3 regions of the Amycolatopsis sp. NPDC041971 genome follow, and region 2 is predicted to be linked to each of the others. Evidence: riboswitches for the same ligand, from Rfam matches in the RefSeq annotation. Region 2 holds a riboswitch; each other region holds the start of a gene.
The links. A riboswitch is a leader RNA that binds a small molecule or an ion and turns the genes downstream of it on or off. The one in region 2 is predicted to bind S-adenosylmethionine.
Positions count from the first base shown of each region.

Region 1: another riboswitch for S-adenosylmethionine. It lies ahead of ACZ6DT_RS21720 (methionine ABC transporter ATP-binding protein); the one in region 2 lies ahead of ACZ6DT_RS23785 (aminotransferase class V-fold PLP-dependent enzyme).
Region 3: another riboswitch for S-adenosylmethionine. It lies ahead of thrC (threonine synthase); the one in region 2 lies ahead of ACZ6DT_RS23785 (aminotransferase class V-fold PLP-dependent enzyme).

Region 1 is NZ_JBVJCE010000011.1:39,186-43,389, forward strand. It holds gene ACZ6DT_RS21710 (ABC-F family ATP-binding cassette domain-containing protein) at 1-88, opposite strand, end outside; gene ACZ6DT_RS21715 (4-(cytidine 5'-diphospho)-2-C-methyl-D-erythritol kinase) at 156-1,121, opposite strand; gene ACZ6DT_RS21720 (methionine ABC transporter ATP-binding protein) at 1,244-2,254, opposite strand; SAM riboswitch class I at 2,465-2,555, opposite strand; gene rsmA (16S rRNA (adenine(1518)-N(6)/adenine(1519)-N(6))-dimethyltransferase RsmA) at 2,802-3,638, opposite strand; gene ACZ6DT_RS21730 (GNAT family N-acetyltransferase) at 3,679-4,204, shown strand, end outside.
Region 2 is NZ_JBVJCE010000012.1:169,899-174,102, reverse strand. It holds gene ACZ6DT_RS23790 (hypothetical protein) at 1-512, opposite strand, end outside; gene ACZ6DT_RS23785 (aminotransferase class V-fold PLP-dependent enzyme) at 532-1,896, opposite strand; SAM riboswitch class IV at 1,929-2,043, opposite strand; gene ACZ6DT_RS23780 (M23 family metallopeptidase) at 2,207-2,890, opposite strand; gene ACZ6DT_RS23775 (potassium/proton antiporter) at 3,021-4,204, opposite strand, start outside.
Region 3 is NZ_JBVJCE010000016.1:62,786-66,989, reverse strand. It holds gene ACZ6DT_RS28250 (EamA family transporter) at 1-257, opposite strand, end outside; gene rpsT (30S ribosomal protein S20) at 618-878, shown strand; gene holA (DNA polymerase III subunit delta) at 931-1,914, opposite strand; SAM riboswitch class I at 2,050-2,182, shown strand; gene thrC (threonine synthase) at 2,195-3,460, shown strand; gene ACZ6DT_RS28230 (ComEC/Rec2 family competence protein) at 3,479-4,204, opposite strand, start outside.

The DNA of each region.
Region 1 (4,204 bases), on a different contig from region 2:
CCTCCGCCACACCGAGCGAAACACCGTCGAGCAGCGGGCGCACCCCGAAGGACTTGCTCACCGACTCCAGGTTGACCAAGTTGGCCATGCCTCAGCCGATCCTTTCCACAAAGCTTGCAACACAACGAATTAGTCGATGTCCATTCCGGACACCCTCATGCGTGCACCCGAGGCGGCGCCGGCCGCGGCGCGTCATCCCCGCCGACCGGCCGGGCTCCGGGGACCGGCCCGTGCGCGACACGCACCGTGCGACAGACCCCCGCACCGGACAGTTCCGCGGCGATCTCGACGGCCGACTGCGCGTCCGCGCACAGGAAGGCGCAGGTCGGCCCGGATCCGGACACGGTGCCGGCGAGCGCGCCCGCGTTGACCCCGGCCCGCAACGTGCGCCGTAGTCCCGGACGCAACGAGACAGCGGCCGCCTGCAGGTCATTGCCGAGAAGCAGCGCCAGCTGCCGCGGATCACCGGACGCCAGCGCCTCGACCACCGGAGTGTGCGAACCGATCCGCGGCGGGCTGCCCTCTTCACGCAACCTGTCCAGTTCGCCGAACACCCGTGGAGTCGAAAGACCACGCTGGTCGAAGGCCAGAACCCAGTGGAACGTGTGCCGCGACAAGACCGGCACCAGCTCCTCGCCTCGGCCGGTACCCAACGCGGTTCCACCGTAGAGCGCGAAAGGAACGTCACTGCCGAGCTTCGCGGCGATACCCGCCAGCTCGTCGCGGGAGATGTCGAGCTTCCAAAGCGACGCGAGGCCCACCAGGGTCGCGGCCGCGTCGGCGCTGCCACCGGCCATCCCGCCCGCGACCGGAATGCCTTTGCGCAGCACCACTCGGACCTTGGATTCGCCGTCCGCCTTGCCGACGTGCGCGGCCAGTGCCTGTGCCGCCTTCCAGGCGAGGTTGTTGGCCCCTGTCGGCACAACGCCTTCACCTTCGCCGTAGACCTCGACGCCGGGGTCTTCAGTGACCGCGACGGTCACCTCGTCGGTCAGGGAAAGCGCGTGGAACACGGTCACCAGCTCGTGGTAGCCATCCGGGCGTACGTCACCGACCGAGAGGTGCAGGTTGACCTTGGCGGGGACCCTGACGGTCACTGGGGGCGGTACGACGGCGAGCACCAGTCAAGACTACGTGGCCGCTTCACTTGTGCTGTCACCAGGAGAAAAGAGAACAGGACGAGGCAAGCACGAAACGGGCCGCCCGGACAGGTTTCGTCCTGAGCGGCCCGTTCGCGGAGGAATCAGGCGGCGACGCCCTGCGGTCCGCGGACCGGGTGGGTCACGTGGCCGCCGCGTTCGGCGATCCAGGCGAGCGCGGCGTCCGCGCGCTCACCACGCACACCGAGGCGGAACCGGCCGACCGGCGTGTCACCGATCCGGGTCAGACCGCCGCCGATGGTGGCAAGTTCGACGTCGAAACGACCGGCGGCTTCCGGCAGCAGCGCACCGACCGAAGCGAAGCCGACGAGCACGACGTCCACCGCGCGGTCGTACTTCGAGGCCTGCGCCCGCCCGGTCTCGATCGCGGGAAGGAGCGCCTGTGCGGTCCGGCTGTTCGGGTCGGAGACCAAGTCGAGCACGGTTCCCCGTTCGATGATCGCCCCGGCCTCCAGGACCGCGACGTCGTCACAGACACGGCGGACCACGCCGGCGTCGGGAGTGGTGAGCAATACGGTGACTCCGAGCTCGGCACGCGCACGATCGAGCACGGTCAGAACCGCGCCGGACTCCTCGGGCTGCACACCCGCGGTCGGGTCGTCGGCCAAGAGCACGGAGGGCCCGGCGGCGAGAGCCTTGGCGATGGCCACCCGCCGCAACTGCCCCTCGGTCAGGTCGCCCGGCCGCTGTCCCGCCCGGGGGGTGAGCCCGACCAGGTCGAGCAGGTTGCCGACCCGATTGCGGCGCTGTGGCCCGTCGAGGCCCAGCTGTTCGAGCGGCGAAGCGATGTTGCCGGCGATGGTGCGCTCGGCGAGCAATTCCGGTTTGGTGCTTACGACACCGACCTGGCGGCGGATCTCGCGCAGACGACGGCCGTCGAGAGTTCCGGTGTTGAGGCCGTCGAGCCGGACGACCCCGCGGTCGGGGCGCTCCTGAAGGCCGATGCAGCGAGCGAGGGTCGACTTGCCGGAGCCGGCCGGACCCACGACTCCGAAAAGCGAGCCCGCTTGGATGTCCACGCTCACATCACGCAGGGCGACGACGGGATTTCCGTTGAGGGGAAAGGATTTGGACAGGTTTTCGACAGTGATCACGAAGGGCTCCATGCACATGGGGCGCTGCTTCTTTCGAGCGCGCCGACCGTCACCGAGTAACCGTCCGGAACGGACGGATTCAGAGATAAGGGGAAGGACTCAGGCAGTAACGGTGGAGCGTCGACACGCACTTACCGTGCGGCGACCTTCATCGACGACACGTCGCCTGGTCAGCAGGAGCGGGTGGGTGACCCTGTTCATTAGGCACAGCCTCCATCGGTCCTGGCTGTAGCACCTGCCCTGTGGAGGGTGGTTGCTGCGACTTCGGCGAGCCAGGTCTCTCAGTCGCTCGGGATGGTTCACTGAGTAAAACCGATCCCACTGGATGAAAGCAAGCGCGTAGGCGCAGATCACACGTCTGGTCGCGTCCATCATACAGGATGCGGGGTCCATATTCTGAGACAGAGTGAGACGTCCGTAGACCGCGACAGGGGCGCTGCCTGCCAAGACGGGTCCGGCGCAGGCAAATCGAGAAGAGGACTTACGCACTCGTGCTGACCTTGACCAGCTCAGGTCCGCGCGGTGCCGGTCACACCTGCCGCAGCCGTCAGCCGGCCGCCGTGGCGATCCGAGCGAACTGGTGGACATCCAGCTGCTCGCCGCGGGTCTTGGGGTCGATCCCCGCCTTTTCGAGCAACTCCCCCGCGCGTTCGGCGGAACCGGCCCATGACGCCAATGCGGCACGCAAAGTCTTCCGCCGTTGCGAGAAGGCGGCGTCCACCACCGCGAACAGCCGCTCCCGGTCGACGGACGACACCACTTCGCCCCGCTCGAAAGCGACCAGTGCGGAGTCCACATTCGGAACCGGCCAGAACACCGCGCGAGGCACCGCGGCGACCTTGCGCGTCTTCCCGTACCACGCCAGTTTGACGCTGGGCACGCCGTAAGTCCGGCTTCCCGGGCCTGCCGCCATTCGGTCCGCGACCTCGGTCTGGACCATCACGAGACCGCTGGTCAGCGACGGTAACTCGGCGAGCAGGTGAAGCACGACGGGAACCGCGACGTTGTACGGCAGATTCGCGACGAGCGCGGTCGGCTGTGCGGGCAGGTCGTCCGCCGTGATCCGCAAAGCGTCCGCACCGACCACCTTCAGCCTTTCGGCCCCGCCTCGTTCGGCCACGGTGTCCGGCAGCCGCCCCGCCAGCACGGGATCGATCTCGACCGCGACGACCTCGGCACCGGTCGCGAGCAGGCCGAGGGTCAGCGAGCCGAGGCCCGGCCCGACTTCCAGCACGACGTCACCTTCGCCGACCCCGGAAAGATCGACGATGCGGCGCACCGTGTTGGGATCGTGCACGAAGTTCTGGCCGAGCTTCTTGGTCGGACGTACGTCCAGCTCGGCCGCAAGCGCCCTGATCTCCGCAGGGCCGAGCAGTTCAGTCACCCGACGATCGTAGTCAGCCGCGGCAAGCCACGATTGGCCGGTGGACGACGTCGTACTCGAAGGTGACAAAGTCCGGCTGCGTGGCTGGCGGCCGTCCGATCTCCGATCACTCGAAGACCTGCTCGATCCCGCGCGACCTTGGCACAAGACCAACGGGCCCTACTTCGGCACCCCGACCGCGGCGGCCGCCGAATCCACGGCGATCGAACTTACCGCCGCCAAGGCCGAAGGGCCCGATCCCCGCGCCAGCCTCGCCGTGTGCGATGTGGGCGGCGGCAGGGTGATCGGCCGGGTCAGCTGGTACTGGGAAAGCAGGCAGACCGACTGGCGCCGGATGGGGCTGGTCATCTACGACGAGCAGTACTGGGGCGGCGGATTCGGCACCGAGGCCTTGCGCTTGTGGACGACTTACTTGTTCTCCCGCACCGACGCGCTGCGCTTGGACTTCGCGACGTTCTCGGGCAACCCGGGAATGATCGCCGTCGGACGGCGGCTGGGTTTCGTTGAAGAAGGCCGGTTCCGGCGCGCCCGACGCTGGTCCGGCGGCGTGCACGACGCCGTCGTCT
Region 2 (4,204 bases):
GCGAGCACGACCGCGCAGAGCACGAACGCCGCGGCCACGACTAGCACCAGCACGCTGCGCTCCAGCCAGGCGAGCAGGACCAGGCCAAGCGTCAGCAAAACCGCGCTCCGCGTGTCGCCGTCCATGTCGAATTCCCAGTAGCCGACCAGATCAGCCAGCACGATGGCGACCAGTCCGCCGAGCGCGATCGCGGCGACCTTCCACCACCGCACGGTCTTCGCCCGGAAGGCATAGAACAACACCGTGCCGAGATAGACCGCGAGGACGGCGAACAGCCAGCCGTCGTTCCGGCCGACGCCGGAGAACGACATGTCCAGCGTGGTCGCGTACTCGCGGCTCATCTCGACCCCAGAGAAGCCCACATATCCGTAGGAATGCCGCTGGTCTGTACCAGGCGCGTAGGCGAACCAGCCCCCGGACCACGGTCCGCCGAAGGCCACGGCCACCACCACCAGCTGGGCGAATCCCAGCAACGCCAGCGGAAACCAGTAACGCGGTCGTTCGTTCCCCATGCGGGGTGAGGGTAGTGGGTCAGGCGCAGAACGGGGGAAGCTCCCGCGGATCGTTCTCCGGCACCCAGCGGCCCTCGGGCTTCTCGTACTGCCAGCGCGCGCCGCGGGCGACGATCTGACGCAGCGCCAGCACGAGGCGGTCCACATGTTCGGTGGTGCTACCGAGGCCGAGGCTGACCCGGACTGCCTGCTGTCCGGTCGAACCGGCTGCGGAGATCAGCCGTTTGGTCGCGATGTGCGCGCAGAACGCGCCGTCCCGCACGCCGATGCCGTACTCCGCCGAAAGGACGGCGGCGAGCCAGCCCGGGTCGAAGCCGTCGACGACGAAGCTGAGCGTGCCGACCCTGTCGACCGGAGCGTCGAACAGCCGCAGTTCGGCGAATCCGGGAACGGCGGCGAGACCGCGACGCAGCCGCGCCAGCAGTTCGTCTTCGTGAGCGACGATCGCGTCCCAGTTCTCAGCCAGTGTCTCGCAGGCGACACCGAGCGCGTGGACGCCGACGGTGTTGGGAGAACCGGCTTCGTGCCGCTCGGGGCCGGAATTCCAGACCACGCCGAGGTTTTCGGAGTCACGGTTGACGAGCTTCGTCGCGCCGCCACCGGCGAGGTACGGCTGAGCGGCGCGCAGCCAGTCGGCGCGGCCGATCAGCGCGCCGGCCCCGAAAGGCGCGTACAGCTTGTGGCCCGACAGCGCGACGTAGTCGACGTCAAGTTCGCGCACGGAGATCTTGCGATGGGGCGCGAGCTGCGCCGCGTCGAGCGCGATCCGGGCGCCGTGCCGCCGCGCGACCGCGGTGATCTCCTTGACCGGCAACAGTTCCCCGGTCACGTTGGACGCGCCGGTGATGACGACCAGCCGCGGGCCCTGCGGGCAGTCCGCGAGCGCTTCGTCCACAGCGGACACCGCGGCGAGGCGGGTGCGAGGGGTCTGGACCCGGCGGACGTTCGGGCCCCTCCATGGCAGCAGCGCGGCGTGGTGGTCGGTGTCGAACACGACGACCGACGTGTGCTTCGGCAGGCTGCGCGCGAGAAGGTTGAAGGAATCGGTGGTGTTGCGGGTGAACACGACGGCGTCGGTCGACCGCGCGTCGACGAAGTTCCGCAGGATTCCCCGCGTGCGCTCGTAAAGCTTGGTGGAGACCTGCGACGCGAACCCGGCCCCGCGGTGCACGCTGGCGTACCAGGGCAGGAATTCGTCGACCGCGGCCCGCACCTTGTCCAGACAGGGAGCGCTCGCCGCGTGGTCGAGGTTCGCGTATCCGATCTCGCCACCGGTCACCAGCGGAACCCGCAGATCGGCGCACGCGACCGTCGGGATTTCATGCGTGGCCACGGTTTCCGCGACAGCGGCGGGGGTGTTCGTGCGTTCGAGAGCGAGTGTCATCGTCATCCTCCGGGCCAGGGGACCCGGCGAGGATCCCGCGCTTGCCCGTCGCACCACGCGACGAGCCAGGTCCTCACCCGGGGCACCCCACCGCGGAAGGAGGGTTGCCGGTCAGCTAGCCGGGGCTTGACGCTGACACTCGTGACCTACGGACGAAGTTAGCGGATGGGCGGGCGATCGAGCCACCCCTCGTCCGCATGTTGAGACGCCGGTCACGCGTTCCGTAACCGAAGAGAACCCCCGCATTTAGTCCTCTAGTTGCGATAGATGCGCGTGCAAGTACCGCATCCAGAGGACTAAATGCGAGAGGTCAGACGTGGAATCGGCCGGGCAGGGGGACGGTCGCGCGGGAGGACACCTCAGTCGCGGTCCCCGAGTACTGATCGGTGCCCGCGGTGAACTGCCAGCCGCCGAAGGTCTTGCCGTCGATGGGCTCGCCGTAGGCCTGCGCGACCTTGGTCGAGACCTCGTCGTAGGACATGCCGTTCCAGTTGCCCGCGCCGACGCCGAAGTCGCGCGAGTCGCCGCCCCGCGCGGCGGCCGTCGGCAGGGTCCAGAGGGTGAAGTGCACGTGGGCGCCGGTACTGCTGCCACCGCAGGGCAGCGCGTTACCGGTCCGGCCGAGGGCGTCGCCAGGAGCGACCTTCTGGCCGTCGGTGACCGAAATGCCTTCCAGGTGGTAGTACCCGGTCCGCCGGCCGCCGTCGTGGTCGACGGTCACCCAGTCGCCGCCGTCGCAGTGCTGGATCCGGACCGTGCCCGCCAGCGGGGCGCGAACGGTCCTGTCGCCGGGGCTGAAGTCGATGGCGTTCTTCACGCCGGAGGTCCCGTTGTCCGAGTGGATCCCCGCCGAGTAGACCGACTGGCCCGTACCGAAGGGCAATCCGAACGCCGGGAACGCGTCGGCCGCGGCTGCGGTCGGCGCGGCGAGAACCACCCCGACGAGTGCAGCAGTGACCCCCAGACCGGCGAACCGCACAGGAAGTTTCGTCACCTTGCGTACTCCTTATCCCGCGACACTCACCCATTCGATGGAGTCGATTGCCGGGAAGGTAATCCAAAAGGAGGACGAAAAGGAAGAACTTTCTGAGATCAACCGACGAACAGCCGGTGCCGATCGTGACCTACTGGCCGGATTCGCCCTTCCACCTGGCCAGGCGACCAGCGCGGTCGACGGCCCGCAGGCGTCGTTCGGCCACGTCGCGGGCCTCGGCGGTGGTCACGACGAGTAACTGATCACGTTCCTGGAGCCGGGTGTCCTTGTTGGGCGTGAAGCCTGTGCCGTCGCGGACGAGGAGGCTGATCGTCGCCCCCACCGGCAGCCGCAGTTCGGCCAGGTAGACGCCGTGCATCTTGGAGCCGGAGTGGATACGGACCTGCAGCAGCTCCGCGCCCATCTCGTCGAGTGGCGCCGAGTCGACCTCGATCTCATGCGCTTCGGAGTGCTGGGCGAGTCCGAGCACTCGGGCGAGCGGGGTCAGGGTCGCGCCCTGAAGCAACGTCAGCACGATGACCAGCACGAACACCGCGTCGACCAGTTCCTGCGCGCCGGGCACCCCGGACGACAAGGGGATCAGCGCGAGCACGATCGGGACCGCCCCGCGCAAGCCCGCCCAGGAGAGGAACACCTGTTCTCGCCAAGGGATCTTGAACGGCAGCGCCGAGAGCACCACCGACAACGGACGGGCGAGCAACAGCACGACCGCACCCGCGACCAGGCCCTGAACCAGGCTTTCGAGGATCCTGCTCGGCGAGGCGAACAGGCCCAGCAGCACGAACAGCCCGATCTGCGCGAGCCAGCCGAGCCCCTCGGCGAAGGACAGTGTGTCCGACCGGTGCGGCAGCTTCGAGTTCCCGAGCACCAGGGCCGCGACGTAGGTGGCGAGCAGTCCCGACGCGTGGGCGAGCTGCCCGCTCGAGTACGCCACGACGCAGACCGCGACCGTGGCCAGCGGATAAAGGCCGGTGGCGGGAAGCGCCGCCCGGCGCAGCGCGAACGCCCCGCCCCAGCCGAAGGCCAGGCCGATCACCAGCCCGGCGCCGAGTTCGTAGACCACCAGCAGCGGTAGCGACCAGTCGATGGTCGTCCCCTCGGCCAGGACGACGACGGCGATGTAGGCCGGGGCGTCGTTGATCCCCGACTCGATCTCCAGCGCGCCGACGAGCCGTTTGCCGATGCCCGCCGATCTCAGCACGGAGAAGACCGCGGCGGCGTCGGTCGAGGCCAGTACCGCGCCCCACAGCAACGCCATCCGCCAGTCCAGGCCCAGCAACCAGTGCAGGGCCGCGCCGGTGACCGCGATGCTCA
Region 3 (4,204 bases), on a different contig from region 2:
TAACCCCGTTGGAGGACGATCCCGTAGGTGACGTGGAACACCGCCGTGACCACGGCGGCGAACAGCCAAGTCCACTGTGGACGTTGCGGCGCCAGTGCCAGCGCGACCGCCATGACGGGCAAGAGAAGAATCGCGGAGAAGCTGTAATAAGCCCACACGAACCGGGCTCCGCCACGGCGGATCCGCTTGGCCGCCAGATTCCAGCCCGCGTGGATGACGGCGGCGATGATGACCAAGGACAGAGCGGTGGCGTTCACGGCGGACCTTTCCCGTTTTCCGCCCAAGCGGAAAACACCGGTCCTCCAGGCTTTTGTCCCGTCAGATGAACGGCGGCGCTTCCGGCTCCGCCGATGGTGCCGCTCGGACCTGTCCCTTCTGCCCTGATTGTGTGTTTCGCGGAACAGGCAGGCGGCGGAACCCTAGGCACTACGATCTTCACGGTACCGGAAGCACCCCTCCCCAGGTGGCCGCGAGCAGCCCCGGGGCGGCTGTTAAGCTTGCCTTTCACCGTCGTGTGGCATTCCGTCATGGAGGAAACCCGCGCCGCTCTCGCGAGCGCGCTGGGCCGGTCACAGCGCGGCGGCGAAACCACCGAGAGATGCAAGAGGAGCGCCCACGTGGCCAACATCAAGTCGCAGATCAAGCGCATCACCACCAACGAGAAGGCGCGTCAGCGCAACCAGGCGATCCGGTCCTCGGTGAAGACCGCGATCCGCAAGTTCCGCGAGGCCGCCGACGCCGGCGACAAGGCCAAGGCCCTGGAGCTGCAGAAGGACGCGGCCAAGAAGCTGGACAAGGCCGTCACCAAGGGCGTTCTCCACGCCAACCAGGCCGCCAACAAGAAGTCCGCGCTCGCGAAGCGCGCGAACTCTCTCTGATCGGCTTTCGAAGGGCCCCGGCGACGCGAGTCGCCGGGGCCCTTCGCCATGTTCAGCGGCTTGTGCCGTGGGCGTCGACGACTTCCAGGACGGCACGCTCCAACGCGTACTCGGGGTTGGCCGCGACCCCCTTGACCTCGGCGTTGAGCCGGGCGACCACCCGCATCGCGGTGGCGAGCCCGTCCTGACCCCAGCCGCGGGCCTGCCCCTGCGCCTTGCGTACCTTCCACGGCGGCATCCCCAGCTCGCCGGCCATCTGGTTCGGATTCCCGCGACCGGCACCCGACACCCGCGCGATCGTCCGGACCGCGTCGGCGAGAGCGTCGGCGACCAGCACGTGCGGCACGCCCAATTGCATCGCCCAGCGTAGCGACTCGAGCGCCGCGGCCTTGTCACCGGCGACGGCCTTCTCGGCGACGGCGAACCCGTTCACGTCCGCGCGGCCCCGGTGGTAGCGGCGGACCGCCTGCTCGTCGACCGTTCCGCCCGCGTCCGCGACGAGCTGGGTCGCGGCCGACGACAACTCCCGCAGATCCGAGCCGACGGCGTCGATCAGCGCGAGCACGGCCGCCCCGTCGATCTTCCCGCCGACCCGGCGGACCTCGTTGCGGACAAAGGATTCCCGCTCAGCGGCCTTGGTCAGTTTCGGGCACTCGACGACCTCCGCCCCAGCCTTCTTCAAGGCGGCGGGAAGTCCCTTCGCGGCTTTGCTCCGGCCGCCTCCGCTGTGCACGACGACGAGCACGATGCCATCGGCGGGCGCTTTGACGTAGGCCATCACCCCGTCGGCGAGCTCCTGCGAAATGTCGTGCGCGGATTCGAGGACGATCACCCTCTCTTCGGCGAACAGCGAAGGGCTCACCATCTCCGCGAGTGCCGGGACTGTGAGGTCCGACACCCGGATCCGGGTGAGATCCGCCGTCGGGTCGGCCGCTTTGGCCGCGTCCGAAGCGCTGCGGACCGCGCGTTCGATCAGCAGCTCTTCCTCACCGAGAACCAGGACCAGCGGCGATGGGGCGGAAGCTTGCGTCGTCACGGTGACGATCCTGCCACTCGTCCTCTCGTGTGCTTTGTCCGGTGATGTGTTCCGGGCACGGTGGCCTCACCTGAGCCTCATGTCGTACGGTGTTGGCGAGGCGACGCGATCACACGCGTGCCGACAATCGAATACCGCTCATCCAGAGGGGCAGAGGGAACGGCCCGACGAAGCCCCGGCAACCGGCGTCAGCCTGTCATTCCGCGATCGCGGGATAGCTGACGAACACGGTGCCAATTCCGGCCCGCCACGGCGGGGCAGATGAGGAAGGAACCTCGCGATGACCGCAACCCTCGGCACGACCTCCACCACCAAGACCCCGGATCTCGGACCGGCCGTCGAACTGGTGTCGAAGGAAGAGGGACACCGGCAGCCGCTCGCCCCCGAATTCGTTTCCGCCGAGGACTTCTCGCCGCTGGAAGTCGCTTACGACTTCGGCCGCGTGCGCCGCGAGGACATCGAAGCCGGACCGAAGAACATCTGGCGCTACAAGAAACTCCTTCCCGTTCCCTCGAACGTCGAAGAAATCCCCAACACCGAACCCGGCGCCACCCGGCTCATCCAGGCCGACAGGCTCGCGAAAGCCTTGGGTGCCAAGAAGGTCTGGGTCAAGGACGACACCGGCAACCCGACGCACTCGTTCAAGGACCGCGTGGTCGCTGTCGCGCTGGCCGCCGCCCGCGAATTCGGCTTCGACGTGCTCGCCTGTCCGTCGACCGGCAACCTGGCCAACGCCGTCGCCGCCGCGGCGGCCCGCGCCGGCTGGCGGTCGGTCGTGCTGATCCCGAAGACCCTCGAGCGCGCGAAGATCCTCACGACCGCCGTGTACGACGGCGACCTGATCGCGGTGGACGGCAACTACGACGACGTGAACCGGCTCGCCACCCAGCTCGCCGCCGAGCAGGAGAGCTGGGCGTTCGTCAACGTGAACGTCCGGCCCTACTACTCCGAAGGCTCCAAAACGCTGGCCTTCGAGGTCGCCGAACAGCTCGGCTGGCGGCTTCCCTCCCAGATCGTGGTGCCGATCGCCTCCGGTTCCCAGCTCACCAAGGTGGACAAGGGTTTCCGCGAGTTCGGGCAGCTCGGTCTCGTCGACGAGACGCCGTACAAGGTGTTCGGCGCGCAGGCCACCGGCTGCTCCCCTGTCTCGGCGGCCTTCCGCGCGGGCCACGACGTCGTCCAGCCGGTCAAGCCGGACACGATCGCCCGGTCGCTCGCGATCGGCAACCCTGCCGACGGCCCCTACGTCCTCGACGTGGTGAACCGCACCGGCGGCGCGATCGAAGACGTCACCGACGAAGAGGTCGTCGAGGGCATCCGGCTGCTCGCCCGCACCGAGGGCGTCTTCACCGAGACCGCCGGTGGTGTCACCGTCGCGACGGCCAAGAAGCTCATCGAGACCGGCAAGCTCAACCCGGACGAGGAGATCGTCCTGCTGATCACCGGCGACGGCCTGAAGACCCTCGACGCCGTCGAGGACAAGATCGGCCCGAAGGCCACCGTCAGCGCCTCGGCCGACGCGGTCCGCGAAGCACTCGGCATCTGAGTCCCCGCCCGGCCCGCCTCAAGAACGAGGCGGGCCGCGAGGCTCACCCCGGCGCAGCAACGCGAGTCCCCGCGCGTCGGCGACGACCGCGGTGTCGCCGTCTGTGTCCGTTCTGGCGATCGACGCACCGACGGCGGCCAGGTTGTCCAAAGTGGACTTGTTCGGATGGCCGTAGGTGTTTCCGGCACCGACACTCACCAACGCCACCCTCGGCGCGACGGCGTTGAGAAAATCCGGTGCCGTGTAACGACTTCCGTGATGCGGGACCTTCAGGATCTCGGCGTGCAGATCGGTACCCTCGGCCATCAGGTCGGTCTGCGCGGCGAGCTCGACGTCGCCCGTCAGCAGCAACCGGCCCGCCGGGGTCCCGGCGCGCAGGACGACCGAACCGTTGTTGATCACCGTGCCGTCCTGTTCGAGGACCGATCGCCGGGTGACATACCGAGGTCCCAGCACGTCCAGCGTCAGCCCCGGCCAGTCCAGCCGTTGCCCGATCCCCAGCTCCAGCAGGGGAATCCCGCGGCGTGCGGTTTCGTCCGCGACCTGCTGCCACGCCCAGGCGGGAGCCCTGCCAGGGCCGACGGCGACCGCACCGACCGACCTGCCCTCGAAGACGGATTCGAGGCCGCCGATGTGGTCGGCGTGCAGATGACTCAGCACGATCAACGGAACGCGATCCACGCCGAGCCTGCTCAGGCATTCGTCGACCGGCCCCGGTTCCGGCCCGGTGTCGACCAGGACCGC